3 regions of the Shewanella litorisediminis genome follow, and region 1 is predicted to be linked to each of the others. Evidence: predicted binding sites of a transcription regulator. Region 1 holds the regulator's gene; each other region holds the start of a gene.
The links. Region 1 encodes MetJ, which represses methionine synthesis genes. Its sites were predicted from a motif close to TAGACGTCTAGACGTCTA; they were not measured.
Positions count from the first base shown of each region.

Region 1 (10,394 bases):
TTGCCGTTATCCATAGTCAATATGCCCGTTACCGTAGGCCTGACCCCTAAACTGCAGCGGCTCGACAGTTTTAACTATGCCGTCAGTGCCAACAATTTCGATGCCGGTGATTTTGACAGCGACGACTATCGTAACGACGACTCAGGGTTTAATTTGGATGCCGGTATTGCCATGATGCCCATGGAAGGACTGACATTGGGGCTGGTGGGCCGGAACCTGATTGAGCGTGAGCTGGATACCATAGAGTCAGAAGGGGTCAGTGCGACATACCGGGCCGGGCCCATGGTCACCTTTGGTGCCGCGTTTCAAACTGGCAGTTGGCAGCTGAGCTCAGACCTGGACCTGATGGACAATGAGAAGTTTGTTGGGCTGGAGGGCACCAAATATTGGCGTCTGGGAGCCGAGTGGCAGGCGCTGGACTGGCTATCGCTGCGGGTGGGTTACCGTCAGGATCTCAATGACATGACGGCAGATCTTTATTCGTTCGGTACCGGCTTTCAGATAGGGTCTGGCTTTAAACTGGATTTGGCCGGCATGTGGGGAGAACAGGATACCCTGGGCGCAGTACTGCAAAGTTCCTATCACTTCTGAGTCGCAAGAGGTTTGGCATTAGCTTGCCAGCAGGGCGAGCAGCGACTTGGTCGCCAGCACCAGTGCACTGATTGAACAAAGAACCAGGGTCGCGACTCTGGTTTTTTGTTTATCGACCCGTCCCAGAAGGCGACCTGCGACCCAATAGCCGCAAAATACCGCGGGCAACAGAATGAGTGACCACTGGAGCTGTGCCGCGGTAACCAGGCCGGCAAATGCCAGAATACTCAAGGCAATCAATGAGCTGAAAATAAAAAATGCCGACAGGGCCGCTCGGAACTTGTTGGGATCTTTTCCTGCCAACAGAATCGCCATTGGCGGTCCACCAATGGCGGCTATGGTGCCAAAAACGCCGGAAACCGTGCCAGCAATAAACAGAGTCAGGCGGTTGATAGGTGCGCTGATTTTCATCAGGCTCAGCATCACGGCCAGCGCCACAATCACGGCAATGGCAAGACCCAATATGGATTGGGGTGCCATCAGCAGCAGGCCGGCACCGAGGATGCCGCCGGGAACTCGCCCCAGCAGGGCATATTGAAGACCGGCAAACTCAAGGGCGCTGCGCTCCCTGAGTAACGTAAGCAGGGCAATGGAAAAGCCCATCAGGATAACAGGGACAGGTACCAGCTCGGGCTCAACCAGATACAGCAGCGGGCTTGCAACCACGGCAAGCCCAAAACCAATCAGGCTTTGGATCAGGGCGCCACTGAAAATAATCAGCAGCGCCAACACCAGAGTGAGAGGATCGGACAACATTTACCAACTCCTGAAACGACACAAGGACCCGGCGGGGTCCTTGTGCTGGTGTGGAAGGGAGGCTTACTCCATGTCTTCCCATTCGATGCCCATCTCATCCATCAGCTTCTTGGCCTCTGAAGGGATAGAGTCGGGTTTGTCCTTGGACAGATCATCGTCGTTTGGCAGTGGCTGGCCGGTGTAGGCATGCAAAAATGCTTCACACAGCAATTCACTGTTGGTGGCGTGACGAAGGTTGTTAACCTGGCGACGGGTACGTTCGTCAGTGAGGATTTTCAACACTTTTAAAGGAATGGACACGGTGATCTTTTTCACTTGCTCATTCTTTTTGCCGTGCTCAGCATAGGGGCTGATGTAATCGCCATTCCACTCAGTCATTGACTCACCTGATTTATTCCAAAATTCGCAGCAGATTTTAAACCCTTACAAACTACAGTCAAATTATTGCTGCGAAATCACCCCAAACATCAATAGATTTTCTTACGTTTAGACGTCTAAACGTCTTGATGCCTATTGACCTGTCGACAGTGCTTAGGTAAATTTAGCCGTCCAGACATCTTTATTTCCGTGCGGTAACATCGGAGGAGTACAGAATGACACAGCGCAAAGCAGCCACCATCGCGGTGCGTCAAGGCATAGAGAGCGACACCCAGCACGGTGCCGTGGTTCCTCCCATCTATTTATCGACCAATTATTCCTTCGATGGTCACAAGAATCCGCGTAAATTCGACTACAGCCGCTCGGGTAACCCGACCCGCTGTATTCTGGGCGAGGCTCTGGCAGAACTGGAGCAGGGTGCGACCGGCGTTATTACGTGCACCGGCATGGCCGCCATTACTCTGGTGACCAGCCTCCTGGGGCCGGACGATCTCCTGGTCGTGCCCCACGATTGTTACGGTGGCAGCTATCGCCTCTTTACCAACCTCGCCAAAAAAGGCGCCTTTAAGCTGGCGGTAGTGGACCAGACTGACGAGGCTGCGCTCGCGCAGGCCATAGCCCAAAAGCCGCGCATGGTGTGGCTCGAAACCCCATCCAACCCACTGCTGCGGGTGCTGGATATTCAGGCCATCAGTGACGCCAGCCACAAGGTCGGCGCCCTGGTGGTGGTGGACAACACCTTCCTGTCACCGATTTTGCAGCAACCCTTGCTGCTGGGCGCCGATATAGTGATCCACTCCACCACCAAGTACATCAACGGTCACAGCGATGTGGTGGGCGGCGCCGTCATTGCCAAAGATGCCGAGCTTGGGGAGACCCTGCATTGGTGGTCCAACACCCTGGGCCTTACTGGCAGCGCCTTTGACAGCTATCTTACCCTGCGTGGCATTCGTACCCTCGGCGTGCGGGTACGTGAGCATCAATCCAATGCCCAGCGCATAGTGGAAGTACTGAAAAACAGCCCCCAGGTGAGCAAGGTGTATTACCCGGGCCTTGCCGACCACCCGGGCCACGACATTGCCGCGCGGCAACAAAAAGGCTTTGGCGCTATGCTGAGTTTTGAACTGGTGGGCGGAGAAAAAGAAGTGGTGGCCTTCCTCGAAGCCTTACAGCACTTCAGTGTGGCCGAAAGCCTGGGCGGCGTGGAGTCGCTGGTGGCCGTGCCCGCCACCATGACCCACAGGGCCATGGTGCCAGAAGCCCGCGCCGAGGCCGGAATTAAAGACACCCTGCTGCGCCTGTCGGTGGGGATTGAAGATGCAGAAGATTTGGTGGCCGATATCAAAGCCGGCCTGGCTGCCGTAGCAGCCTGTTGAATAGGAGTCAGTGATGGCGCGTTGTCATTTGCATAAGTTTGGTGGCTCCAGTCTGGCCGATGCCGATTGTTACCGCCGCGTGGCCCATATCCTGTTGACTCAGGGACACAGCGACGACCTGGTGGTGGTGTCCGCCGCCGGTAAAACCACCAACTTTTTGTATAAGCTGCTTTCGCTGCGTGATGCCAAAGCGCTGTGGCAGGAAGAGTTACAGGTACTGATAAGTTATCAGCAAAACCTGATTGAGCAGTTACTGAGTGCCGAGCAGGCCCGTTATCTGCGTGAGCGTCTGTCCACCGATAAGGCTCAGCTGGTCAGCCTCTTATCACTGGATACCCTGAACGATTACCAGACCAGCCATGTGGTGAGCTTTGGTGAGCGTTGGTCTGCCAGGCTGATGGCGGCGCTGTTGCGTGAATCCGGCGTGGCAGCAAGCCATGTGGATGCCTGCAGCATACTGGTGGCCGATGAAGGGGCTGTGCCCAATATCCGTGAGCAGGAATCCCGTGCAAAAGTGGCGGCCATGCTGGCCGAACATGAAAACGAACGCATCGTTATCACGGGGTTTATCTGCGCAAACCCCGCCGGTGAAACCCTGCTGCTCGGTCGCAACGGCTCAGACTTTTCCGCCACCCTGATTGCCAGTCTGGCGGATATCGAACGGGTCACCATTTGGACCGATGTGGAAGGGGTGTTCAACGCCGACCCGAACAAGATTAATGATGCCAAGCTGCTCAAGAGCATGTCCCTGGCTGAGGCAGACCGTCTGGCACGTCTGGGTTCGCCTGTGCTGCACAGCCGTACTCTGCAGCCACTGTTTAATACTCAGGTGAGCATGGCGGTGCGCTCAAGCTATGCGCCCCACACCGACTTCACTTTGGTTGCCCCAACCAGCTCTCAGGCCAGTGCCCCCGTGGTGACTAACCTCTGCGAAGTGGCGCTCTTTAGCCTCACAACCCAGGGCGACGCCGATGACCTGGTGGCGGCGCTGTCTGCCTCGGGCTTAACACCGCTGGCAAATTGGCAGGGTTCCCGTGGAGGGGTGGAGCTGGCGTATACCCCGGAAAATCTTAAGCAGGTAAGTGCCTTTTTAAAAGCTAACTCAGAGGCGTATGCGCTGGGTGAAGTGACTGTAAGCGATGATTTTGGTCTGGTGGCATTGGTGAGTGCCGATGCTGTGCTTTATCGCAGGAGCTTTGCCCGGCTGCTCAGTCGCGAAGCCAAACCCCTGTATCAGGACGGTCTGAGTTTGGTGACTCTGGTACCCAAGTCACAGGTAAACCTGCTGACGCAAAAGGTGCATCGCCGCTGCGCCGGGCCGCGCAAACGTATCGGGGTTATCCTCCTTGGCGTGGGCAATATCGGCGAAGCCTGGGTCAGCCTGTTTCGCCGGGCGCAAAGCAGTTTGTGCCGTGAACTCGAAGCCCGTATTGAACTGGTGGGGTTGGTCAGTTCATCCCGCGCCTACATCAATAATACCGGTGTGCACCTGGATAACTGGAAAACCGAGTTTGAGGAGTACGCCACCGACTGGCAGTACGAGCAGTTGTTCGATGCCTTGTCGACGCTCAATTGCGATGAGCTGGTTGCGCTGGATATCAGTGCCAGTGCCAGCCTGACACTCCAATACCCTGAATTCTTTGCCCGTGGCATACATGTGGTCAGCGCAAACAAGCTGGCAGGCTCAGGCCCCTTGCCCTTTTATCGCGATCTCAAGCAGCAACTGGGTAACCGTCGACTCTATTGGCGCTACAACGCCAGCTGTGGTGCCGGTTTGCCTGTGCAGCATGCGCTCAACGATTTGCACAACAGTGGTGACAGCGTTGAGGCCGTGGGGGGGATTTTTTCCGGTACGCTTTGTTGGCTTTTTGAGCACTATGACGGCCAGCGTCCGTTCTCGGAATTGGTGATTGAGGCCCGTGGTCTTGGAATCACTGAGCCGGATCCCCGGGACGATCTTTCTGGTCGCGATATGCAGCGTAAGCTGCTCATCCTTGCGCGGGAAATCGGCCTGGATTTGGAGCTGGATGATATTGAGGTGGAGTCCCCTGTGCCCCAGCATCTGGCGGAGCTGCCGCTGGATGAGTTTCTTGCCCGCATTGATGAACTCGATACCCCCATGGCAGAAGCACTGGCCGCTGCAGCGGCCGAGGGCAAGGTGCTGCGCTATATCGCAGCACTGGACAGAGCCGGTGGTCAACTGACGGCCCGCGTAGGTTTGCAGTGGGTTGATAGGGCTCACCCTTATGCCAATCTCACCCCGGGTGATAATGTGTTTGTGATCCGCAGTACTTTCTATCAGGGTAATCCCTTGATTATTCGAGGGCCAGGCGCTGGCCGTGAGGTAACTGCCGCAGCTGTTCAGTCAGATCTGGTGCAGATCTGTCGGGATCTCTTACAGGAATGATTTTGTAACATATTGAATAACAGGGACTCTTTTGAGTCCCTGTGTTTTTTCCGCCTTCTGTTCGCGAAAAGGACAAGATCGGGCCATTTTTTAACTTGACTTAGGGACGGGAATCTCTAGTATATGGCCATATAGACGTCCAAACGTCCATTTAAAGAATTGAGGGAGTTATCAATGGCATTTCATCACGCACAACACGCAAACTCACTGAACCAGAATCTGGCTGAGGTTGGCGATATCAATGTGTCATTCGAATTTTTCCCACCCTCAACCCCTGAAATGGAACAGATCCTGTGGAACTCTATCCGCCGCCTCGAACCGCTGAATCCCAAGTTTGTGTCTGTGACCTATGGTGCCAACTCCGGCGTGCGTGACCGCACTCATGGTGTAATCGAGCGTATCCAGCAAGAAACCCAACTGGTTGCCGCCCCGCACCTGACCCTGGTGGATGCCAGCGACGAAGAGCTGTTGTCTCTGGCCAAAAACTACTGGAATCAGGGAATTCGCAATATTGTTGCACTGCGTGGTGATTTGCCTGCCGGCAGCCCCAAACCAACCCGTTTTGCTGCCGATCTGGTGCGTTTGCTGAAGAGTGTTGCCGACTTTGATATTTCGGTGGCGGCTTACCCTGAAGTGCATCCTGAGGCCGCCAATGCCCAGGCGGATTTGGTGAATCTCAAGCGTAAAATCGATGCCGGTGCCAACCGTGCCATCACCCAGTTTTTCTTCGACGTAGAGTCCTATCTGCGCTTCCGCGATCGCTGCGTGGCCGCAGGCATCGATGTGGAAATCGTACCGGGTATTCTGCCGGTGACCAACTTTACCCAGCTCAAGCGCTTCGCCGCCATGACCAATGTGAGCATTCCGGGGTGGTTGCACCGCCAGTTTGAGGGATTGGAAAATGACGCCGCCACCCGTCAGTTGGTGGGTGCAAACGTGGCCATCGATATGGTGAAGGTACTGGCCCGTGAAGGGGTGAAGGACTTCCACTTCTACACCCTGAACCGTGCCGAACTCAGTTACGCCATTTGTCATACCCTGGGGGTACGTCCCAGGCAGGACTGATTTTCACCCGAAACAGGCCAGGCAGGGCTCCTTTTTGAAGGAGCCCTTTTGGTTTTTGGCGGTGCTTACGCTAAGGTTTTAGGTGCTGAGGTTTTAGGGTGATGGACAAGGAGGCCAAACACCATGAACGATAAAATCCGTTTGCTCGAGCAGCAGCTTCCCATGGATGTGGTTAAGCTGATAATCTCGTTATCCATTATTGTTGCTTTATTTTTCTTGCAGTTGCGACCAGATAATCCATCAGGGGTTTTGCTGTGGAGTGCGGTGCTCATTTATGCGCTTCTCTCCCTTGGCAGCCTCTTGTATCGGTTGCAGACCTTGAAGCATTGCTACCGCCAGCGACCTTGAATGACTAACCCCAACCAGTGCCCTCTTTGCCAGAACAACAATGACTGTGCCGTGCAAAACGGTAAGTCCATTGACACGTGCTGGTGTCTGGGCGCTCCTTTTCCCAAGCAATTACCCGAAGTCATGTCTTCGTGCCTGTGCCAGCGCTGCGCCGAGAGACTTGCCAAAGTCGAGAAATTGGGCTTAAAACAGGTGAAGTAGCGGAGTTGGCCGTACCGCAATCACCGGAGCCGGAGCCCGCTATGTTGAAAAAATTCCTTATCCTGATGTTGCTGCTGATAGCCGCCCCCTTTATCGCGGCACTGTTTATCAAGTCGGATTATGAGGTCAGTGTCAGCCGCACCATCGACCGTCCGGTTGACGAAGTCTTCGACTACATCAGACTGTTAAAACATCAGGATGAATTCAGCGTCTGGGCCAGGATGGATCCCAACATGCAGCAGCATTTTACCGGCACCGATGGCGAGCCCGGTTTTGTCAGTGCCTGGGAGAGCAGCAATCCGCAAGTGGGCAAAGGCGAGCAGGAAATCATGGCCATGGTGCCCGGCAAACGCATTGACTATGCCCTGAGATTTATCGAGCCCTTTGCCTCCAATGACAAGGCTTATCTCATCACTGAGCCCATTGAAGATGGCAGTACCCTGGTAACCTGGGGCTTTGTTGGCCATATGGCTTACCCCATGAACCTGCTCATTCCCCTGATGGATGTAGAGTCCTTAATCCTGAAAGACCTGGATAGCGGCCTTGCCAATTTAAAACAGATACTGGAGCGGCCACCGACGCCTGTGCCTGAATGATTCTGGCTTTCCAATTGTTAACTATTCGTTGTAATCTGGTCGCTGCGCTTACCCGGGTTCGGGTGTGAGAAGAACAAGATAAATAAGAAGAAAAGCATCGACGAGGTTTGAATGGAAGCTGTATCTGAATTAGTAAAATCGCTCAATAGCCTGGTGTGGGGGATTCCCATGCTGGTCATGATCCTCGGCGTCGGCCTTTACCTGTCATTGGGGCTCAAGCTGTTGCCCATCCTTAAGCTTGGCAAGGGCTTCAGGTTACTGTGGTCGGGTCGAACTCCCGGTCAGGGCAAAGAGGTGAAAGGTGACGTCAGTCCTTTCAACGCCTTGATGACCTCGCTCTCCGCCACCATAGGCACGGGTAACATCGCCGGGGTGGCCACCGCCATCTTTGTGGGCGGACCCGGGGCGCTGTTCTGGATGTGGTGTACCGCCCTGGTGGGCATGGCCACCAAATATTCTGAAGCCGTGCTGGCGGTGCGTTATCGCGAAGTAGATGCAAAGGGCAACTATATCGGTGGCCCCATGTATTACATCAAGAATGGTCTTGGCAGCAAATGGACCTGGCTTGGTACCGCGTTTGCGCTGTTCGGTTCCTTCGCCGGTTTTGGCATAGGCAACACAGTGCAGGCCAACTCGGTGGCATCGGCGCTCACCAGCAACTTCGGTGTGCCTGCCTGGGTGTCGGGCGTGGTGATGATGGTACTGGTGGGCCTGGTGCTGATGGGTGGCATTAAGCGCATCGCCATCGTGGCGGGTAAGCTGGTTCCCCTGATGACCATTTTTTACATTACCGCCGGCCTTGCCGTGTTGGTGGTGTATGCCAGTGAAATCCCAGCCGCCTTTAGTTTGATTATCTCCAGCGCCTTCAGCCCTGTGGCTGCGCAGGGGGGCTTTGCCGGTGCCGCTGTGATGGTGGCTATCCAGATGGGGGTTGCCCGCGGCGTATTCTCCAACGAGGCGGGTCTTGGCAGTGCGCCTATTGCCCATGCTGCGGCGCAAACCAAGAGCCCGGTTACTCAGGGCCTGGTGGGTATGCTGGGTACCTTTATCGACACCATCATAGTCTGCAGCATCACCGGCCTTGCCATCGTGGTGTCGGGCGCCTGGACCTCCGGTGAAAATGGTGCGGCGCTCACCTCTTATGCCTTCTCCCATGCGCTGCCAATCGGCGACTACATAGTAGCCATCGCGCTGGCGATTTTCGCCTTTACCACCATCCTTGGCTGGAGTGTGTACAGCGAAAAATGCGTCCAGTATCTGCTGGGGGTGAAGGCGGTGATGCCGTTTCGCTTGATTTGGACCCTGGTGGTGCCCCTGGGTGCCATGGGTTCACTGGACTTTGTGTGGCTTCTGGCCGATACCCTCAATGCCATGATGGCCATTCCCAACCTGATTGCGCTGGCGCTGCTGAGCCCTGTGGTATTCAAGTTGACCCGGGAGTTCTTCTCAAGCAGTGATGAGGCAAGCCCTAAATCTGTAGAAGTGGAGTAACTGCGCAGGCCAGGGGCCGAGGCAGCCCATGTACCTGGCGGGCTGTTCGTTCGCCAGGTTTACTGGTTAACAAGGGGGAGGCAATGCGACTGGGGTCGCGCTCTTGAGTCAGGAAGAATGGGTCAGTAAGAATGAGTCAGGAAGAAGTGCCTTGGGCATCACTCAGGGATCACCATCAGGGACTCGCAGAACTGGTCGCCACGGCCTGCCAAACCCGGCTCGAAGGCGCTTTGTCAGTGTGCCGACAGGCGGTCAGCGGGTGGTTATGCCGACAGTGAACGTGTTGGTTAAGCCTGCACAGTCAGAACCTGAACAATAAAAAAGGATGCCATGGCATCCTTTTTTATTGCATCCGGCTTACTCTGCCGAGGCATCAAGCTCTGTGTCTTCGACGGTGGGGAACATGGGTTCCACATTTGGCAGGCAGCGGAATTGCCGCTGAAAGTGCCTTTGCACCCCTTTAAGGTTGATGTTGCCAAGACCTGAGGCAAAGCCGAACCAGGCATAGAGACCGCTGTAGTCATCAAACATGGGCGGCAGATACCTTGGCCCTGTGAGTATGCCTTCCCGATAGGCGAGATACAGCGTGGGAATATCCTCGATGGCGAGCTTGCCCAAAAACAACATGGGGATGAGTTCAGGAATGCCTGCGGCGATGGCGCTGCGGATAAAGTTTACGTTTTCCACATAGCCGCGCACATAGGAAATGTCTTTGGTGAAGCAGCTGCCACCTGCGACCATGCCGCCCCGGAACACCCTTTGGGTAACCCGGTAACTGTCTTTTTTGCTCAGATTCTGGTCGCGGAAATAGCGATACACTTCAATAAAGTCGGCGCCGTTCTCGGCCATATCCACTGCCGCTACCCGATCGCTGATACGTCTGGCGCGCCCCGGCGTCGAACTCAGGGTCAACATCTCCAGCAGCACTGCCAGCCCTTCCTGAGCCGCCGCTACCCTGGGGGAGCCTACGCTCAGCCAGGTGGCGTGGGGCTGGGCGCGGCCGTTCAGTGTGGTGCCCACATGCACCCAGCCTTCGTGCACTTCGTACACATTCAGGTCTGCTTTGCTGAACATGGCTTTGGAGTTGATTTTAACTGTGTCGCCCCCTACGGCAGCATCGGAAACAATACCGTCGCTCAGGCGCACCCGCATTTCATCACTGTGGAAATAACGCCCCAGACGGGT
Region 1 covers NZ_CP069213.1:3,662,984-3,673,377, reverse strand. The annotation lists gene JQC75_RS16260 (conjugal transfer protein TraF) at 1-591, shown strand, start outside; gene JQC75_RS16255 (sulfite exporter TauE/SafE family protein) at 610-1,347, opposite strand; gene metJ (met regulon transcriptional regulator MetJ) at 1,411-1,725, opposite strand; gene metB (cystathionine gamma-synthase) at 1,941-3,101, shown strand; gene JQC75_RS16240 (bifunctional aspartate kinase/homoserine dehydrogenase II) at 3,115-5,508, shown strand; gene metF (methylenetetrahydrofolate reductase) at 5,683-6,573, shown strand; gene JQC75_RS16230 (hypothetical protein) at 6,697-6,921, shown strand; gene JQC75_RS16225 (cysteine-rich CWC family protein) at 6,922-7,122, shown strand; gene JQC75_RS16220 (SRPBCC family protein) at 7,164-7,718, shown strand; gene JQC75_RS16215 (alanine/glycine:cation symporter family protein) at 7,830-9,209, shown strand; gene JQC75_RS16210 (flavohemoglobin expression-modulating QEGLA motif protein) at 9,567-10,394, opposite strand, start outside.

Region 2 (10,394 bases), 1.4 Mb from region 1:
TCGAGCCAATCCAGCCCCGGCTGCAGCAGGCTGATATCACCGCGAAAACGGTTAATCACGAAGCCCTTGATGCGCGCCTGCTCTGATTCAGACAGCAGCGCCAGGGTGCCCACCAGCTGGGCAAAGACGCCGCCCTTGTCGATGTCGGCCACTAAAATCACCGGACAGTCCACCGCCTCTGCAAAGCCCATGTTGGCAATATCGTTTTCCCGCAGGTTGATTTCGGCGGGGCTGCCGGCGCCTTCCACCAGCAGGTAATCGAAGGACGCCTCGAGACGATTGAAAGACGCCAGCACGGCATCCATGGCCATGGCCTTGTATCCCTTGCCCTCGGGGCCGAAAAAGGCCGATGCCTCAAGTGACGTGAGCGCCTTGCCGTGAACTATGACCTGCGCCCGGGTGTCTGAGCCTGGCTTGAGCAGTATGGGATTAAAATCGGTATGGGGTTTAAGTCCACAGGCAGCGGCCTGCAGCGCCTGGGCGCGGCCTATCTCACCGCCATCGTCGGTCACGGCGCTGTTGAGAGCCATATTCTGGGGCTTGAAGGGCGCCACCTTCAGGCCCTGTCTGGCCAGCAGGCGACAGAGCCCCGCGACCAGGGTGGTTTTACCGGCATCCGAGGCGGTGCCCTGGATCATCAGCGTAGAAGAGCCCATGGGTTATCCTCCCATTTCAGCGTTGGCGGCAGTGCCCTTCAGAGCAAGCGGCAATCCGGCCACCACCAGGGTCACCCTGTCTGCAAGGGCGGCAATGGCCTGATTGAGCCAACCTGCTTCGTCCACAAACTGGCGACTGAGCACCCCGAGGGGCACTATGCCTGAGCCCACTTCGTTACTGACAAGCCACAGCTGCCCATGAAAATCCCCTATGGCATTGAGGAGCTCCTGGCGTGCCTCGGCCATCTTCTGAGGCTCAGCCATCAGGCGATTGGTCAGCCATAACGTCAGGCAGTCCACCAGTACCGGCCGCGCCTCGCCGGACAAGGCCCTGAGGTGTGCGGCCAAATCCAGCGGCGCTTCGATAAGCTGCCACTGGCAGGGTGCATTCAGTCTATCCTGCTGATGGCGGGCGATACGCGCCGCCATCTCATCATCCCCCGCCGTGGCCGTGGCCAGATAGATCCCACGGGGCGACACCCGGGCAAGTTCGTTCTCGGCAAAGCGACTCTTGCCGCTTCGGGCACCACCGAGAACCAGATGGATCATAACGGGCTCCACAGCAGCAAGGGCACCAAGCAGGCCACCGGCCCGGGGATTGGCTGGCAGGCACCTTTGTATGAGTAGCCGCCCGGAGAGTTGATGCCCGGAGACTTGATGCCCGGAGAGTTGATGCCCAGTGAATAGCCCACAACAGCGTGTAGCCGGGAGAGCACGGGCTCACTCACGACTGACTCCACAGCAGCAAGGGCACCAAGCAGACCACCAGCTCGGGGATTGGCTGGCAGGCACCTTGGCATGGGTAGCCGCCCGGAGAGTTTGACGCCCAGTGAATAGCCCACAACAGCACGTGGCCGGGAGAGCACAGGCTCACTCACGACTGACTCCACAGCAGCAAGAGCACCAAATAGACCACCAGTTCCAGTATTTGCTGGCAAGCGCCCAAAGTATCTCCCGTATAACCGCCTATGTGGCGTGACTGCCAACGGGCCAGCAGGCTGCGGGCCACAAAGAGGGTGGCGAGTATCACCAAAGTCGCCCCCACGCCGGTAAGCAGCAAACAAATCACTCCGGCACTGATGAGCAAAAACAGTACTTCATCCCAGTGCATCGATTGAGCCAGGGGCTTGGCTTTGCTCTCGGCGTCTTCGCGCACATAGGTATGGTTAAAAATGATACTGGCAGCAATGGCGCGGCTTAAGGTATGCCCAAGTACCAGGCCGCCAACAACGCTGGAAACCGAATAGAGCGCCAGTTCGCTTAACAGCTGAAACTTCAAAAGCAGTGCCAGCATCAGCGCAAGGGATCCATAGGATCCGACCCGGCTGTCTTTCATGATCTCCAGCTTGCGTTCCCGCTCGAAGGCGCCGCCAAAACCATCGGCGGTATCGGCAAGGCCATCTTCGTGGAAGCCGCCGGTGAGCAGCACAGTGGCAATCATGGCCAGCACCACGGCAACGGAGGCAGGAAAGATAAACTGGGTCAGGTAAAACACCAGAGCGGCGATGAGCCCCACCAGGGTGCCCACCAGACCAAAGTAACGACTGGCGCGGTTTAATCCTTCGCCGCTGTAATCTAGCTTTACCGGCACAGGAATGCGGGTAAAAAAGGTGAGCGCCAACAAAAACAACTCAAGTTCACGCTTAAAGGTCGACATAACTGCTCCCGCCCTAAGGCGTTACATCTGTAATTCCGGCGTCGCTGAAGCTCGCCATTTCACGATAAAAATTAGCCGCGGCCTGCACCAGTGGCAGGGCCAATGCCGCCCCTGTACCTTCACCGAGACGCATATCAAGGTTCAGCAGCGGCTCGGCCTCAAGATGCGCCAGCATCAGCCCATGGGCACGCTCTGCCGAGCGATGAGCAAAGATAAGGTATTCACGGCTTTGGGGGAACATCTTCACGGCAGCAAGTGCGGCCACGGTGGCAATAAAACCGTCCACCAACACGGGGATCCCCAGCTCGGCAGCGCCCAAAATGGCGCCGGTCATCTCGACGATTTCAAAGCCGCCCACACAGGCAAGGATAGACTCGGGGCTGGTGAGCATATCCAGATGCAGCAAGAGCGCCTGCTCCACCAGCATCTGCTTGCGCTTGAGGGTGGCTGCATCCACACCGGTTCCCCGGCCGACACAGTCTTTGGCCTCAAGCCCCATCAGTGCAGCCATCACGGCTGCGGCGCTGGAGGTATTGCCAATGCCCATCTCCCCCAGGCCGATGAGATTGGCGCCTTTGGCGTGGTGAGAGCGCACCCGCTCACGGCCAAAATTCAGGCCATGCTCCACCTGGCCAAGTGTCATGGCAGCCCGCTTGTAAATGGGGCCGGTACCGGCGCCGAGGCGACAATCGGTCACGCCCATATCCCTTGGCGGCGCGCTGAGCATGCCGGCATCGATAATCTCCAGCTGCCAACCGAGCTGGCGGCAAAACACATTGATGGCCGCGCCCCCGGCGGCAAAGTTGGCCACCATCTGGGCGGTCACCTCAGGCGGTGCAATTGATACACCGGCACTGGCTATGCCGTGGTCGGCGGCAAACACCAACATGGCAGGGCGCTTGATTTCCGGCGACTCGCCGAGCAGCCGCGCCAGGTGTGCCGCCAGGGGTTCGAGCGCCCCAAGGGCCCCTCGTGGCTTGGTTTTATCGTCGATGCGCGCCTGGATTTGCTCATCCCGCTCGCGGCTGACGGGAGCTATATCAAACATCCAATATCCTTATTCACTCCTGCGGCTAAAGAGCAGCGTCAGGAAAAACACACTGCCAACCACGGCAGTAATTACCCCCACAGGCAACTCCTGTGGCGGCAGTAAACTGCGGGTCATCACATCGACCCACACCATAAAGAGTCCACCCAGCATGGCCACAATCAGCAGCGACTGACTGCCGGGAAACAGCAATCTGGCGATGTGGGGGATCATCAGTCCCACAAAGCCAATGCCGCCGCAGCTGGCCACCAGCACGGCTGTCATCAAAGAGCACATCAGCAAACTGATAATGCGCAGTTTGGCCACGGATACCCCAAGGGCGTGGGCGGTTTCATCACCGGCACTGAGGGCAAACAGCTGTCGCGTGACCAGCAGCAAAAAGCCCACAAAGGCGCCAAACACCAGCCAGGGCAACCAGAGCATATCCCAGGCCGCACGGGCAAAACTGCCAAGGCTCCAGAATATCACCGATGCCGTTACCTGGGGGCTTGAAAAATATAGAAGCAAACTGCCGAGGGCGCCGAATAAAAACGAGGTGGCGACCCCGGAAAGCAGCATGCGCTCCACCTGACTTTGCAGCCCAAAGCCACTGAGGGTGAGTACCACCAATACCGAGGCACTGGCACCGATAAAGGCCCCAAGCGGCAAGCCGATGGCGAGCAATACCCCATGGGTTATGCCAAGACTCAGCACCACAATCGCCCCCAGGCTGGCACCGGCGCTGATCCCAAAAAGATAAGGGTCGGCCAGTGGGTTGCGGGTCACCAGTTGCAGCGCCCAGCCGGAAAGCGCAAGCCCGGCGCCGCACACAAAGGCCAGCAGTATGCGCGGCAACCTCAGCTCCAGCAAAATGCGGCTGTCGAGATACGCGACATCCACCGGGCGCTCGCCAATCAGCGCATGCAGGTACACCGACATGGCCTCGCGAAAACCTATATCCACGGCGCCAAAAATGCTGGCAAACACAGGCGACAACAGACAGGCCAGAATAAGCGCCAGCACCATCAGCTCGCGGCGTCCAAGGGGGGTTAGCAGGGCTCTGATGGCAGTCACAGGCTCACCTCTTTCGGACCTTGAGACGCCGTTCGGCCGCCATAACCGTAGTAGTAATGTATGAGGGGACGACCATGCTGAGGGTGAGGCTCTACCGTAGTGCACACCCCAAACACAGAAGCGAGCATGGCCTCGGTAAGCACCTCAGCGGGCGTGCCCGAAGCCTCAAGGCGGCCACGGGATATCAGCAGCAGCTCATCGCACAGAGCACTGGCCAGATTCAGGTCGTGTATGGTGCAAATCACGCAGATATCCAGGCGCTTTAAGAGTTCCAGCACTTCAATCTGGAAGCGTACGTCCAGGTGGCTTGTGGGTTCATCCAGGATCAGAAACTGCGGCTTTTGAACCAGCGCCCGGGCAATGAGTGCCCGCTGCTTTTCGCCGCCGGACAGTTTGCCAAAGGGTTGGCGGCCATATCCGTCGAGCCCCACTTCCGCCAGAGCCGCTGCAATGCTGGCCTTGTCGGCGGCGCTGTCGGCAGCGAGCCAGCCCTTGTAGGGGATAAGCCCCATGGCGACTACGGCCTCGGTGGAGAGATCGAACAGGGGGGGTAATTCCTGGGGCACCACGGCCACCGCGCGGGCAAAGCTGCGTCTGGAATAGAGATGAATGTCCTGACCATTGAGCAGTATGGTGCCGCTGTCGGGGCGAATAAAACGGTACAGACAACGTAGCAAGGATGACTTGCCGGCTCCGTTGGGGCCAATCACCCCGTACATGCCGTTTCCGGACAGGGCAAAGCTTACGCTGTCCAGCAGCGGCCGCTCCCCAACCCGCCAACAGAGGTTGCTGACGTCGATGGCCGGGGTCATGGTGCTACCCCATACAACAAGTGCCCGGGTTCCCTCTGGGGAACGGGCATGGCAATTTGGCTCATATCACTCCACCGGGTAACCCGCCCGGACAGGGAAAATAAAAGAGGCACAGGGGCAGGTATCCTGACTCGGGGGCATTCCCCCACACAGTTGCGGGCACAGTCCGGGCTGATACCTTATGGTATGTCCCCGGTTCCCTTTTCATGTCGGGTTGGCATGGCCCCCGACACCCCTGGCGTAAATGGCCGGAGAAACGACTCCGGCTCGCAGATTATCAGACCTTTCACCTACTTGGTAAAGGGGCAAGGGACTTGGTGGTAAGCAAAGCCTTCAGCTCCCCCAAAGTAAACGCCCCTGCCAGCCGCTGTCGGTCCAGTACCAGCGGGTGTGAACCCGGGCGCCGTAATCCAGCTCCAGCGCCCGATAAAAGCCGGCGACCCTTTCTGCCCCCAAAATAGCAGCCATCAGACAACGGATAACACCGCCGTGGGTAACCACCCACAGTGGCCTGCCATCATTAAGCGGTGCGTGCGACAGCAGCCTTTGCAGTGCCTCTGCCACCCTGACCTCAAAAGCAGCCATGGGCTCGCCGCCCTCGGGCGTTATCGCCCAGGGGTCTTGCCACCAGGCCTCCATGGGAGCGGTTTGCCAAAGCTGTGCTATGGGCTGCCCATCCCAGACGCCAAAGTCCATCTCGGTCAGCTGCGGCTCGATAAGTATGTCTGGTGGATTGCCCTCGGGGTGAGCGGCTGTTATTTCTGCCTGCAAGGCATTCGCAAGCCGCGCGCAGCGCAGCAAGGGTGATGAGATGATTTTGGCAGGTACTGCCATGTCACGGGCCTTGCCGGCAATGGCACTCAGGGCACTTTCACTGGGCAGGGCATCACTCCGGCCCCGCAGCACAGCGCCATCTTCACACTGGCCATGGCGCCAGAAAATAATGTCACGGGGCAAAATCGCCACGTCCTTTTCCCGTTCATTCGGCTGGTCAGCTTGCCTGTGCATACCGCGTTATCCTCATTCCGGTTTTACATCAATGCCGACGGGTACCTCGCTTGCCCCTGAGCCCTGGTTTGCCCCTGAACCCCTGCTTGCCCCTAAAGCCAAGTTTCGCGTATTATGGACGTCTATACGTATAAATGTCCAAATCAAATTAAGCGGGTGCCGTACCGGTTTTACCTTTTCAGCGGCATCAACCCGGCTTAGGCTACACAGGACAGTCACTTTTTTGTACTTTGCAGGTGTTTTTTTATGGCAACTCCAGTGTTATCCCAAGCGACCAGGGCGCTTGCCCAGAGCCGTCAACAGCGACTGAACGAGGATCTCTCCAACCGCATTCTTATCCTCGATGGCGCCATGGGAACCATGATCCAGGGACACAAGCTGGAGGAAGAGCACTACCGCGGCGAGCGTTTTGCTAACTGGCACTGCGACGTGAAAGGCAATAACGACCTCTTGGTGCTCACTCAGCCTGAGATAATCAAGGGCATCCACCGCGAGTATCTGCTGGCCGGTGCCGACATTATCGAAACCAACACCTTTAACGCCACCACGGTGGCCATGGCCGACTATGAGATGCAAACGCTCTCGGCCGAGATTAACCTCGTTGGCGCCCGCATCGCCCGCGAAGTGGCCGATGAAGTGGAAGCCCAGACCGGCATCCCCCGCTATGTGGCCGGGGTGCTTGGCCCAACCAACCGTACCTGCTCCATCAGCCCGGATGTAAATGACCCCGGCTACCGTAATATCCACTTCGATGATTTGGTGACCGCCTACAGCGAGTCCACCGCCGCCCTGATTGAAGGCGGCGCCGATATCATCATGGTGGAAACCATTTTCGATACCCTCAACGCCAAGGCGGCGCTGTTTGCCATCGAATCCGTCTTCGACGACATTGGCCTTCGCCTGCCGGTGATGATTTCCGGCACCATTACCGATGCCTCCGGCCGTACCCTTACCGGCCAGACCACCGAAGCCTTTTATAACTCGCTGCGCCATATCAAGCCCATCAGCATGGGGCTTAACTGTGCCCTGGGGCCAAAAGAGCTGCGCCCTTACGTCGAGGAACTTTCCCGCATCAGCGAATGCTATGTGTCAGCCCATCCCAACGCGGGCCTGCCGAACGAGTTCGGTGGCTATGATGAAACACCACAGGAGATGGCCGACATCATAGTGCAGTGGGCCATCGAAGGCATGCTCAACATAGTCGGCGGCTGCTGCGGTACTACCCCGGATCATATCCGCGTTATCCGCGAAGCCGTTGAAAAACATGCCCCACGCAAACTGCCGGAGATCCCGGTTGCCTGCCGTCTGGCCGGGCTTGAACCGCTCACCATCAGCGCCGACAGCCTGTTTGTGAACGTGGGCGAGCGCACCAACGTTACAGGCTCAGCCAAGTTTTTGAAGCTGATTAAAGAAGGCCAATACGAGACCGCGCTGGAGGTAGCCCGGGATCAGGTTGAAAACGGCGCCCAGATCATCGATATCAACATGGATGAGGGCATGCTGGACGGCGAAGAGGTGATGACCACCTTCCTCAATCTGGTGGCTTCTGAGCCTGAAATCAGCAAGGTGCCCATCATGATTGACTCCTCCAAGTGGGAAGTCATCGAGGCGGGCCTTAAGTGCGTGCAGGGCAAGTGCATCGTCAACTCCATCTCCCTCAAAGAAGGCGAAGCCAAGTTTATCGAGCAGGCGACATTGGTGAAGCGCTACGGCGCCGCCGCCATCATCATGGCCTTTGATGAAACCGGCCAGGCCGACACCCGCGCCCGCAAAATTGAAATCTGTACCCGCGCCTATCGCATTCTGGTGGACAAAGTCGGCTTCCCGCCACAAGACATCATCTTCGACCCCAATATTTTTGCCGTGGCCACCGGCATCGAAGAGCACGACAACTACGCGGTGGACTTTATCGAGGCGGTGCGCGACATCAAGGCCACCCTGCCCCATGCGATGATTTCCGGCGGTGTGTCCAACGTGTCCTTCTCGTTCCGCGGCAACAACCCGGTGCGCGAGGCCATCCACGCCGTCTTCCTCTACCATGCCATTAAAGAAGGCATGGACATGGGCATTGTGAACGCGGGGCAGCTGGCGATTTACGACGATATTCCCGCCGAGCTGAAAGAGCGGGTCGAGGCGGTGGTGCTTAACCTGCCCTGCCCGGTGGCCGACTCAAGCAACACTGAGCAGCTCTTGGAAATCGCCGAGAAGTATCGCGGCGGCGCTGGCGGCGGTGCAGGTAAGAAAGAAGATTTGGAATGGCGCAGCCTGCCGGTGAACAAGCGCCTCGAACACGCGCTGGTAAAGGGCATTACCGAATTTATCGATGCCGACACCGAAGAGGCCCGTCAGCAGGCCACCCGTCCGCTGGATGTGATTGAAGGCCCGCTGATGGACGGCATGAACGTGGTGGGCGATCTCTTTGGCGAGGGCAAGATGTTCCTGCCCCAGGTGGTTAAATCCGCCCGGGTGATGAAAAAAGCCGTGGCCTACTTAAACCCCTTTATTGAGGCCGAAAAGGTCGCCGGCCAAAGCAACGGCAAGGTGCTGATGGTCACGGTAAAAGGCGACGTGCACGATATCGGCAAGAATATCGTTGGCGTGGTGCTCGCCTGTAACGGCTATGAGGTGATTGACTTAGGCGTGATGGTACCGGTGGAGAAAATCGTCGAAGTCGCCAAAAAAGAGCAGGTCGATATCATCGGCATGTCGGGGCTCATTACCCCAAGCCTTGATGAAATGGTGCATAACGTGAAGACCTTCGAGCGTGAAGGGCTCACCATTCCCGCCATCATCGGCGGCGCCACCTGCTCGAAAATCCATACTGCGGTCAAGATTGCGCCCCACTACCCCCACGGCGCCATCTATATTCCGGATGCGTCCCGCGCCGTGCCCATGGTGAGCAAACTCATCAACAACGAGACCCGCGATGCCACCATCAAGGCCACCTACGATGAATACGATGTGATGCGCGAAAAGCGCCTGTCACAGGCCAAGCGCAAGGAGATTGTCTCCATCGAGAAGGCGCGGGAAAACCGCTGCCAGCTCGACTGGGCCAACTACCAGCCAAAAGTGCCGAACAAGCTTGGTATTCAGGTGTTTGAAGACTACCCACTGGATGATTTGGTCGATCGCATCGACTGGACGCCGTTTTTCCGCGCCTGGGAACTGCACGGCCACTTCCCGCGCATTCTCGACGATGAGGTGGTGGGCGAAGAGGCCCGTAAGCTGTATGCCGACGCCAAAGCCATGCTGCAAACCATCATCGATGAAAAGTGGCTCACCGCCAAAGGGGTGATTGGCCTGTTCCCGGCCAATACCGTGAACCATGACGATATCGAGCTTTACACCGACGAGAGCCGCACCCAAGTGCTGATGACCACCCATCATTTGCGGATGCAAATCGAGCGGGTGGGTAACGATAACTTCTGTCTGTCGGACTTTGTTGCCCCCAAAGACAGCGGTGTGGCCGACTACACCGGCGGCTTTGCGGTATGCGCAGGCCACGGTATCGATGAGCATCTGGCACGTTTTGAAGCCAACCACGACGACTACAACGCCATCATGCTCAAGGTGCTGGCAGACCGTCTGGCCGAAGCCTTCGCCGAGCGCATGCACGAGCGGGTGCGTAAAGAGTTTTGGGGTTATGCCAGCGACGAAAACCTCGATAACGAGGCGCTTATCCGCGAGAAATACCGCGGCATCCGCCCCGCCCCCGGCTACCCCGCCTGCCCGGATCACACAGAGAAGGGGCTGTTGTGGGACTTGCTGAAACCCAACGAGTGCATTGACCTTAATATCACCGAAAGCTTCGCCATGTACCCCACAGCAGCTGTAAGTGGCTGGTACTTCGCCCACCCACAGGCGCGTTACTTTGGCGTGACCAACATCGGCAAGGATCAGGTAGAAGACTACGCCCGCCGCAAAGGGATGACGGTGGCCGAGGCGGAGAAGTGGTTGGCACCAGTGCTTGATTACGATCCAGAGTGATCGAGAGCACTCTTTGAAGCAACCAAGCAGCGCTTGGCAAAGGTCGTGGGGCAAATGCATCCATGCACAACGGCCAGTTCCGCCATCCCAGGCTCTCGGTTGTGAGCCAGTCGCTGCGCGACAGTCTCGACTGATTAGACTGATGCTGCCCCGGCTTCCATGCCCTCGGCCGC
Region 2 covers NZ_CP069213.1:814,170-824,563, reverse strand. The annotation lists gene JQC75_RS03600 (cobyric acid synthase) at 1-656, opposite strand, end outside; gene cobU (bifunctional adenosylcobinamide kinase/adenosylcobinamide-phosphate guanylyltransferase) at 660-1,205, opposite strand; gene JQC75_RS03590 (hypothetical protein) at 1,202-1,534, opposite strand; gene JQC75_RS03585 (adenosylcobinamide-GDP ribazoletransferase) at 1,531-2,313, opposite strand; gene cobT (nicotinate-nucleotide--dimethylbenzimidazole phosphoribosyltransferase) at 2,327-3,361, opposite strand; gene JQC75_RS03575 (FecCD family ABC transporter permease) at 3,371-4,366, opposite strand; gene JQC75_RS03570 (ABC transporter ATP-binding protein) at 4,411-5,226, opposite strand; cobalamin riboswitch at 5,326-5,478, opposite strand; gene JQC75_RS03565 (histidine phosphatase family protein) at 5,560-6,234, opposite strand; gene metH (methionine synthase) at 6,481-10,221, shown strand.
Region 2: the regulator MetJ is predicted to act here: its motif matches at 6,350-6,367, upstream of metH (methionine synthase).

Region 3 (10,394 bases), 1.7 Mb from region 1:
GAAAAGCGGTCAGGATGGACTGTGTGCGCTTAAAAAATGTGCGCTTGTTCGACGCTTGGCTTTGTAATCATCATCTTGGTCAGAGTTTTCATTTTGGAGCGCTTTATCAATCTGTTGGACTGGCTTACACTGGGCTTTCTTCGGCGAAGCGGCATGTATTGCATGCCTGATAAGACAAAAGGAAAGCATTGGTGATGAAATATATCGAAGTGGACGAAGAGCTCTATCGCTACATAGCCGGCAAGACGGAACGCATCGGTGAGAGTGCGTCGGATATTCTGCGGCGTTTGCTTGGACTCTCTGTCGCCGAAGTCTCAGAGGTGGCACCTGTCGATATCAGTGAGCCAGGAATGGAGCAGGAGCCAGTGCCGGAGCGTGAAGTTGAGCCTGAGCTGGAAGTCGTCGCCCAGACCGAGATTGATTTTTCAGACTTGCTCAGTGAAGCAGGTTTGTCTGCCCAGAAAGGGGCCGTGGGCCGTTTTCTGTACGCGCTCGAATGTCTGCACCAGGCCGCGCCTTCGCGTTTTGAGCAGGTGCTGCAAATTCAGGGCCGCGATCGCCTCTATTTTGCAACCTCCAAAGAGGCTCTGCTCAAGGCGAGCCAATCGGCCAATCCCAAGGAGATTGGCTGCAGCGGTTTTTGGGTAACCACCAACAACAATACCGCTAAAAAGCGCACCATACTTGAAGAAGCGCTGGTGCAGCTGGGTTGCGATCCGGTTCGCGCCAAATCCCTGGGTGAGCTGGCGCTCGCCTGAACCGACACCATTAACCATCCAAGATAAGGAATTCAGCCTTGGCCATCCATGACCGCGCAGGCACGCAAGCACAGCAAGGGGATTTGGTTAATATCCCCAAACTCATGAGCCACTATTATCGACTCCTGCCAGATGCCAACGACCCGGCGCAAAAGGTGAGTTTCGGGACATCCGGCCATCGGGGATGCGCTTTTCACAGAAGTTTTAATGAGCAGCATATTCTTGCCATTGCCCAGGCGGTGGTCGACTGGCGTACACAGGCCGGCATTACTGGCCCCCTGTACCTTGGCATGGACACCCATGCGCTGTCGCAAGCAGCTTATCTGTCTGTGATCGAAGTGCTGATTGCCAATAAGGTACAGATTCTGGCCCAGCGCGATGATGGCTACACCCCAACACCTGTGGTGAGTCAGGCGATTGTGGCCGCCAATCGCCAGCAAACGGGTGAGGACGCAGTGCTCAGTGACGGCATCATCATCACACCCTCACACAATCCCCCCCAGGATGGCGGCATCAAGTACAACCCGCCCCACGGCGGTCCGGCGGAAGGGGAAATCACCTCCTGGATTGAATCCCGTGCCAATTATTACCTGGCACATGGTTTGGATGGTGTGCGACGGGTGAATTACGGCATCGCTGCCGGGCTGTCGCTGCTTAAACACGTCGATTTGGTTTCACCTTATGTCGAGAGCCTCGCTGAGGTGATTGATATGGCGGCCATTGCCAAGTCCGGTGTGCGTATTGGCGTTGACCCACTCGGTGGCAGTGGTATTCATTACTGGCAACCTATCGCCAGGCACTATGGCCTCGATATCACGGTAGTCAATCAGGCAATTGATCCCACCTTTGGTTTTATGCCGCTGGATAAGGACGGCAAAATCCGTATGGACTGCTCGTCGCCCTATGCCATGGCCGGGCTTTTGGTGCATAAAGATAAGTTTGATATCTGTGTGGGTAACGACCCGGATTATGACCGCCACGGCATTGTCTGCCCGGGCAGTGGTCTGATGGACCCGAACCACTACCTGGCGGTGGCCATCGATTACCTGCTGGGCCACAGGCCCCAGTGGGCCAAAACCTTATCAGTGGGCAAGACGTTGGTGTCGAGCTCACTTATCGATAAGGTGTGCGCCGCCCATCATGTCCCCCTGATGGAAGTGCCTGTGGGCTTTAAGTGGTTTGTGGACGGGCTCGCCGATGGCAGCGTGTGCTTTGGCGGCGAAGAGAGTGCCGGTGCGGCGTTCCTGAAAATGGATGGCAGCACCTGGTGTACCGATAAAGACGGCTTCATTCTGGCCTTGCTGGCGGCGGAAATCCTGGCAGTCACAGGTCAAACGCCGGCAGAGCGCTACGAAGAGCTGGTCGCCGAACATGGCCGCTGCTTTTATAAGCGCATCGACAGCCCTCTGAACCCCAAAATGAAAGCCAAGTTTGGGGCTCTCAATGCGGAAACCCTTGGCGCCAGCTCTGTCGCAGGCGATGCCATTACCGCCGTGCTCACCAAGGCTCCGGGCAATGGTGCCGCCATAGGTGGCATCAAGGTGTGCACCGATAAAGGCTGGTTTGCCGCGCGGCCATCGGGCACAGAGCCACTCTTTAAGCTCTATGCCGAAAGCTTTGTCAGTGAGTCACATCTTGCCGAGCTGATTAGCGACGCCCAGAATTTGCTGGGAACGGCACTCAAGGCCATCAAATAGTAAAAGACCACTGCTAAGCCATATTAAAAAACGCGCCACTGGGCGCGTTTTTTGTTGGATAAGCATACTGTCGTTTGCTGTATCAATACTCGATATGGCAACTTGGCAGGTTGTTTTTATCCAGATAGTTCTGGTGATATTCCTCGGCCACATGGAAGGTTTGCAGCGGGACTATCTCGGTGACTATGTGGCGCGCGCCCCAGCGGCCAGAGCGGGCGAGGGCAAGCTTGGAGGCTTCAGCCTGTTCTTTTTGGGTTTTGTCGTGAAAAAAGATGGTGCTGCGGTACTGGGTACCAATGTCGCCGCCCTGCTGATTGAGACTGGTGGGGTTATGATTTTTCCAAAACACCTGCAATAAATCGTCGAAGCTGACCTGGCTTGGATCAAATTCTACCTGGACTACTTCGGCATGGCCTGTGATGCCTTTCTTGACATCTTCATAGCGGGAATACTTGTCGTTGCCGCCCATGTAACCACAAGTGGCGTTGATAACCCCCGGGATTTGCCTGAAAAAATACTCTACACCCCAAAAACAGCCGGCACCGAAGGTGGCAAATGATGAACTGGATTGTGACATGGAAACCTCAATGGATGTCTGGACGGCTAAATTTTGATAAAACTTTGCCACAAAAGCAAGCACGCTTTGAACCTTTGTACATTTAATCGGCGTACCTGCAAGTAAATGGTTGAGATAGAGCTTAAATAGCTGTGATAGTATTGGCACAAACGCTGCGAGGCTAAAGGAATGCCTGCCAAAAGCGTGGCTCAGGCCCACAGGCAGTTCATCGCAATAGCCCAACGAAAGAAAGCCTCAGAGAAAGGAGACCCAAGTGCTTAACCTACTGCAAGGCTGCAAAGACTTTTTGCATCTTACCCTGTCCAATCCCGACCATCTTGATCCCATCGCCCCCGTGCTTATCCATCAACATACTCTCGTCAGCCTCTGGGATACAGGCGCGCTGGTATTTGAGCCTGCCGATGGCAAGAGTCAAAAAGATATAGTGCTTTCAAGCGGTGTGCACGGTAACGAGACTGCGCCCATTGAACTCTGTAACGGCCTTATTCAGGATCTGCTGGAAGGGCGATTGCAGGTTAAAGAGCGGGTATTGTTCCTGATTGGCAATCCCGCAGCCATCAACAATGGCACCCGTATCGTAGATGAAAACATGAACCGCCTTTTCAGTGGAGAACACAGCCGTGGTCCGGGGCTCAGTAACCCCGAGCGGATACGCGCCAAAAAGCTTGAAGCTTATGTCACCCGCTTCTTTCAAGAGGGCGCGGCAAAAGGTGAGGGCAGGCAGCGCATTCATTACGATCTGCACACCGCGATTCGCGGCTCCAGACATGAGAAGTTCGCCATTTATCCTTACCGCCCCGGACGAGCCTTCAGCGGCGAACAAATCATGTTCCTGGCGGCGAGTGGCGTAGACACAGTGCTCTTTCACCACGAACCCACCACGACCTTCAGTTATTTCTCGTCTGAACTCTTTCGCGCCGACGCCTTCACCATTGAGCTGGGTAAGGTCTACCCAATGGGCCAGAACGACATGAGTAAGTTCGCCAGTACCCGTGAGATGTTCAAGCGTCTTATTTGCGGCGAGCCACTGGAACTTGCGCCTTTCGATGAAACCCAGGTGAATCTGTACCAGGTGTGCCGTGTCATTAACAAGGAAGCCGAGGACTTTGAATTTACCTTCAGCACTGATGTGGAGAACTTTACCGCATTCCCCCGTGGCCACGTGATTGCACGTCAGGGTGGAAAGGATATTTTGGTTGAACAGGAAACCGAGGCAGTGGTGTTCCCCAATGCCAAGGTGCCCGTTGGCCAGCGAACCGTTATTATGCTGGTGCCCGCGGCAAATCCACACGTGGAATAAAGCTGTAAAGCAATTAATACATGCAAACGGGGGAAACTTGCCCGCCGTCATAGTGTAATGATTGTCAGGTAGTTTACGTTAACGTAATGTTCATCCCGCGTTTTACATACAGGCCTGCCGTGGGTGGGCCTCAATGATAACAAGAGCAGAATATGAGCAACGCATCAACAAACCAAGAGACAGTGCACAAGGTCTCCTTCCTCGACAGGGAGTCGCTGCACATCCCCATTCTCAAGATCCTTCAGGCGGACGGTACTCCCTACGAGGAAGCCGTTCTCCCTCAAATCGACGAAGCCCTTGCCAAGCGCATCTATGACGCCTGTGTGTTTACCCGCGTACTGGACGAGCGCATGTTGGGCGCACAGCGCCAGGGCCGCATCAGTTTTTATATGACCTGTACCGGTGAGGAAGCGGCCATTCTTGGCAGCGCCGCGGCCCTGGATGACAAAGACGTTATCCTGGCTCAGTACCGTGAGCACGCCGCCCTGCGCTATCGCGGTTTTACCACCGAGCAGTTTATGAACCAGATGTTCAGTAACGAAAAAGATCTCGGTAAAGGCCGCCAGATGCCCATTCACTACGGCACGGCAGCGCTGCATTATCAAACCATTTCATCACCACTGGGTACTCAAATCCCTCAGGCCACAGGTGTGGGTTACAGCCTGAAGATGAAAGGCGAGCGCAATGTGGCCATTTGTTACTTTGGTGAAGGCGCTGCGTCTGAAGGCGATTTCCACGCAGGCATGAACATGGCTGCAGTGCTCAAGTCTCCGGTGATTTTCTTCTGCCGCAACAACGGCTATGCCATTTCCACGCCTACAGAGGAGCAGTTTGCCGGTAATGGTATTGCCAGCCGTGGCGTGGGCTACGGCATGCACACCATCCGCGTAGACGGCAACGACATGCTGGCGGTACTGGCTGCCACCCAGCAGGCCCGCGCCTATGCACTTGAGCACAATGCGCCTGTGTTGATTGAAGCCATGACTTACCGCCTTGGCGCTCACTCAACCTCGGATGACCCTTCAGGTTATCGCTCCAAGGAAGAAGAAGCCAAGTGGCGTGAACACGACCCGGTTAAACGCTTCAAGCTGTGGCTTATCAACAAAGGCTGGCTTGCCGAAGCCGATGACGAAGCCATGTACGAGCGCTATCGCGAAGAAGTCTTGGCCGCTGTGAAAGTGGCCGAGAAGATCCCGGCGCCCCGCATCGATGAGATCATTGAGGATGTTTACGATGAGCCAACGCCACTGCTGAAAAAGCAGTTGGAGTCACTGAAGGCTCACGTGAAGAAGTATCCGCAAGCTTATCCAAAAACCGCAGGGAGACTCTAAGCCGTGGCTGAAATGAATATGTTGCAAGCCATCAACAGTGCCCTGCGCATTGCGATGGAACAAGACCCAAGCATGCTGGTGTTTGGTGAAGACGTGGGCCACTTTGGTGGCGTGTTTCGTGCCACCTCAGGCCTGCAGGAAGCCTTTGGCAAGGCGCGCTGTTTTAACACGCCGCTGACAGAGCAGGGCATAGCCGGTTTTGCCAACGGTCTGGCGTCCAACGGCACCACTGCCGTGGCCGAAATCCAGTTCGCCGACTACATCTTCCCGGCGTTTGACCAGATAGTGAACGAAAGCGCCAAGTTCCGTTACCGCTCAGGTAACGAGTTCAACGTGGGTGGCCTGGTGTATCGCACCCCCTATGGCGGCGGTATTGCCGGTGGTCACTATCACTCTCAGTCGCCAGAGGCGTATTTTACCCAAACTCCGGGTCTGAAGGTGGTTGTGCCCCGAAACGCCCATCAGGCCAAGGGCTTGCTGCTGGCGTCTATCCGCGACAAAAACCCAGTGGTGTTTTTTGAGCCCAAGCGTTTGTACCGCGCCAGTGTAGGCGAAGTGCCTGAAGGCGATTATGAGCTGCCGCTGGGTAAGGCCGAACTGGTCAAAGAAGGGAAAGACATCACACTGCTCGCCTGGGGCGCGCAGATGGAAATTGTCGAAAAAGCCGCTGAAATGGCCGAGAAAGAAGGCATTTCATGTGAAATCATCGACCTTCGCACCCTGTCACCATGGGATGTGGACACAGTGGCCGAGTCGGTGAAGAAGACCGGCCGTCTGCTGATTAACCACGAAGCGCCGCTCACCGGTGGCTTTGCCGGCGAAATCGCGGCGACTATTCAGGAAGAATGCTTCCTGTATCTGGAGTCGCCCATCGCCCGGGTGTGTGGTTTGGATACACCGTATCCACTTATCCACGAAAAAGAATACATGCCGGATGCGCTCAAGACCTTTGAAGCCATCAAGGCCAGCGTCAACTTCTAGGAGCCCGGTATGATTAAAGATTTTATTTTGCCGGACATCGGTGAAGGCGTGGTCGAATGTGAGCTGGTTGAATGGCTGGTGAAAGAAGGCGACCAGATTGCCGAAGATCAGCCCATTTGCGATGTGATGACCGATAAAGCCCTGGTGCAAATTCCGGCGCCCTTTGCCGGTGTTGTCAGCAAGCTCTATTACGCCAAGGGAGAAATCGCCAAGGTGCATGCTCCCTTGTATGCCGTTGAAATCGAAGGCGAGGGCGCCGATGCGCCAGCGGCTCTGGCTGAATCGACCGTTGAAGCTGCACCTGCCGCCGCGCCTGCTGCTCCCGTAGCCGTGAGCGCAGGCAAGCAGGTGGAAGATTTCCTGCTGCCCGATATCGGCGAAGGCATTGTGGAGTGTGAGCTGGTCGAGTGGCTGGTAAACGAAGGCGATATGGTTGAAGAAGACCAGCCCATTGCCGACGTGATGACCGATAAGGCACTGGTGCAAATTCCAGCCCTGAAGGCGGGTAAAATCGTTACCCTGCATTATCGAAAGGGCCAGCTTGCCAAGGTGCATGCGCCGCTTTATGCCATTGAAGTTGAAGCCGAACATCCGGTCGCAACAGCTCCTGCCGTGGCAGCGCCTGCAGTTAGCTCCAGTCAGGCCGAGCGTGCAGCAACTCCAGTGAATGGTAACGGCAAGGCCCTGGCAAGCCCCGCAGTTCGCCGCATGGCCCGCAGCCTGGATGTGGATTTGTCGCAGGTACCCGGCAGCGGTAAGCACGGCCGTGTGTACAAGGAAGACATCGAGCAATATCTGAAAGGCGGCGCCGCGCCAGCTGCTCCTCAAGTTTCAGCAGTGCAGGCGCCTGCAACACAAGCTGCCCCTGTACAGAGCGCAGTAGGTGACAGAGTAGAGCCTATTCGCGGCGTCAAAGCGGCGATGGCGCGTCAGATGATGGACTCAGTGTCCAGCATCCCGCACTTTACCTACTGCGAAGAAATTGACCTGACAGAACTCGTTGCCCTGCGCGAGCGCATGAAGGCCAAGTACAGCAGTGACGATCTCAAGCTGACCATGATGCCGTTCTTCATGAAGTCGCTGTCGCTGGCGCTCACCGAGTTCCCAGTGGTGAACAGTCAGGTGAATGCCGATTGCACCGAGCTGACCTACAAGGCCAGCCACAACATCGGTATGGCTGTAGACTCCAAAGTGGGCCTGCTGGTGCCGAACGTGAAGGATGTACAGAGTAAGTCGATTCTGGATGTGGCCCGTGAGATCACCCGTCTGACGGACGCAGCCCGCAGTGGTCGTGTCAGTCCTGCGGACCTCAAAGGCGGTACCATTTCGATTTCCAACATTGGCGCCCTGGGCGGCACTGTGGCGACGCCTATCATCAACAAGCCTGAGGTGGCCATTGTGGCGCTGGGTAAGTTGCAGACACTGCCACGCTTTGCAGAAGATGGCAGCGTGCAGGCCCGCAAGATAATGCAGGTGAGCTGGAGTGGCGACCATCGGGTTATTGATGGCGGCACCATTGCCCGTTTCTGTAACCTGTGGAAGCAGTATCTGGAGCAACCGGAAGACATGCTGTTGGCCATGCGCTGATAATTGCTCAATCCTCTTCAAAGGACGCCAACGGCGTCCTTTGTTTTTTTAACGGGGTTACTGCCAGGATAGGCCCCCGGCGAAAACACCTTAATCTTTTGGTCGGGTTTTCGTATAATGCGCCCAAGTTGTGTGATGTTGGAATTACCATGAGTCAGCAAGCCCCCATTCTGGAACCTATTCAGTATCCGTTTCCGGCCAAGCCTATTCCGCTATCGGATGCGCAGAAGCTTGAATACAAAGAAAAGATCAAGGCGCTTTTGAAGGCACGCGATGCGGTGCTGGTTGCGCACTATTACACAGATCCTGAAATTCAGGCGCTGGCAGAAGAAACCGGCGGCTGCGTTTCCGATTCGCTGGAAATGGCCCGTTTTGGCCGCGATCACCCCGCCAAGACGCTTATCGTTGCCGGCGTGAAGTTTATGGGTGAAACCGCCAAAATCTTAAGCCCGGAAAAAACCGTGCTGATGCCAACCCTTGAAGCCACCTGTTCTTTGGATGTGGGTTGTCCCATTGAAACCTTCAGTGCGTTTTGCGATGCCCACCCAGACCACACTGTCGTGGTGTATGCCAATACCTCGGCTGCGGTAAAAGCCCGTGCAGACTGGGTGGTCACCTCCAGCATTGCCCTGGAAATCGTTGAGCACTTAGATAGCGAAGGCAAAAAAATCATCTGGGGTCCGGACAGGCACCTTGGCAGCTACATCGCCAAGCAAACCGGCGCCGAGATGCTGCTGTGGCAGGGCGAGTGTATCGTTCACGATGAATTCAAAGCCAAAGCACTGCGTGAGCTTAAGCTCCAATATCCTGATGCTGCCGTGCTGGTACACCCTGAGTCGCCTGCCAGTGTGGTTGAGATGGCCGATGCCGTCGGTTCAACCAGCCAGCTCATTAAAGCAGCGCAAACCTTGCCAAACGACACCTTTATCGTGGCTACCGACAAGGGCATCTTCTACAAGATGCAGCAGGCGGCTCCGGGGAAAACCCTGATTGAAGCGCCAACCGGTGGCAACGGCGCTACCTGTAAGAGCTGTGCCCATTGCCCCTGGATGGCAATGAATGGTCTGAAAGCCATTGAGGCTGCACTCAGTGCTACCGATGCCAGTACCCATGAGATTTTTGTGGATGACGCTCTGCGGGAAAGGGCGAAGTTGCCACTGGATCGTATGCTGGACTTTGCCAAAACCCTTAATATGCAGGTTAAAGGTAACGCCTGATACTCTTGGTTACCGACTGAAATATGATCTACAACACAAAAACCGCTTCGGCGGTTTTTTTATAGGCAAACCAAGACCAATTGGGTATATGCCGACTACAATTACCCCTCTAAAATCGATAAAGCCCTTACGTTAGGCGCGTCTATATTAGATTTAAAGGGAACCTCTATGAACATGCGATGGATTGCCAACCTCAGTATGAAATTCAAACTCATGTTGGTGTTTATGCCACCTCTTTTGGGCTTTCTCATCTTTGGTGGCATTCTGCTTAACGATAAAATCGATGAATCCAACTCCCTCCAAAATGTGCAGCAGCTCACCGATCTCGCAGTGATTAACAGCGCCCTGGTGCATGAACTGCAAAAGGAGCGCGGCATGAGCGCAGGCTTTTTGGGCTCAAATGGCCAGCGTTTCAAGGCCCAGTTGCCTTCCCAACGCAGTTTAACCGATGAGAAGTTGCGGGCCTTCAGCCAGTACGTGAAAGGAAAGCAGTTCGCCAGCCATGTTCAGGATGAGGTGCAGGCCGCCACGGCTGAGCTTGGCAGACTGGCTACGATACGGGGCCAGGTTGATGGGTTGAGCATTTCGGTTGCAGATGAAGTGGCCTATTACACGGGCCTCAATAAACGTCTGCTCGGCATAGTTGATGACATAGTTCATGAAGGCGCCGACAAGACAATCGCAGTCGCTTCTGCTGCCTTCAGTGCCTATCTGCAAATGAAAGAACGTGCCGGAATAGAAAGGGCCGTACTCTCGTCGACATTTGGTAACGATGGCTTTAAGCCCGGCGTTTATACCCGTGCTGTGAGATTGATGTCAGAGCAGGACACCTACGCGGAGCGTTTCGACGCCCTGGCGGCTGAAGAATGGCGCCGGAGTTGGCAGCGTGCATTACAAAGTCCGGAAGTGGCGGAAGTGACCCGTTATCGTGAACTTGCGTTAAGTC
Region 3 covers NZ_CP069213.1:1,959,314-1,969,707, forward strand. The annotation lists gene seqA (replication initiation negative regulator SeqA) at 195-758, shown strand; gene pgm (phosphoglucomutase (alpha-D-glucose-1,6-bisphosphate-dependent)) at 797-2,455, shown strand; gene msrA (peptide-methionine (S)-S-oxide reductase MsrA) at 2,538-3,032, opposite strand; gene astE (succinylglutamate desuccinylase) at 3,286-4,332, shown strand; gene JQC75_RS08530 (thiamine pyrophosphate-dependent dehydrogenase E1 component subunit alpha) at 4,485-5,663, shown strand; gene JQC75_RS08535 (alpha-ketoacid dehydrogenase subunit beta) at 5,667-6,644, shown strand; gene JQC75_RS08540 (dihydrolipoyllysine-residue acetyltransferase) at 6,654-8,231, shown strand; gene nadA (quinolinate synthase NadA) at 8,381-9,448, shown strand; gene JQC75_RS08550 (methyl-accepting chemotaxis protein) at 9,617-10,394, shown strand, end outside.
Region 3: the regulator MetJ is predicted to act here: its motif matches at 3,044-3,061, upstream of msrA (peptide-methionine (S)-S-oxide reductase MsrA).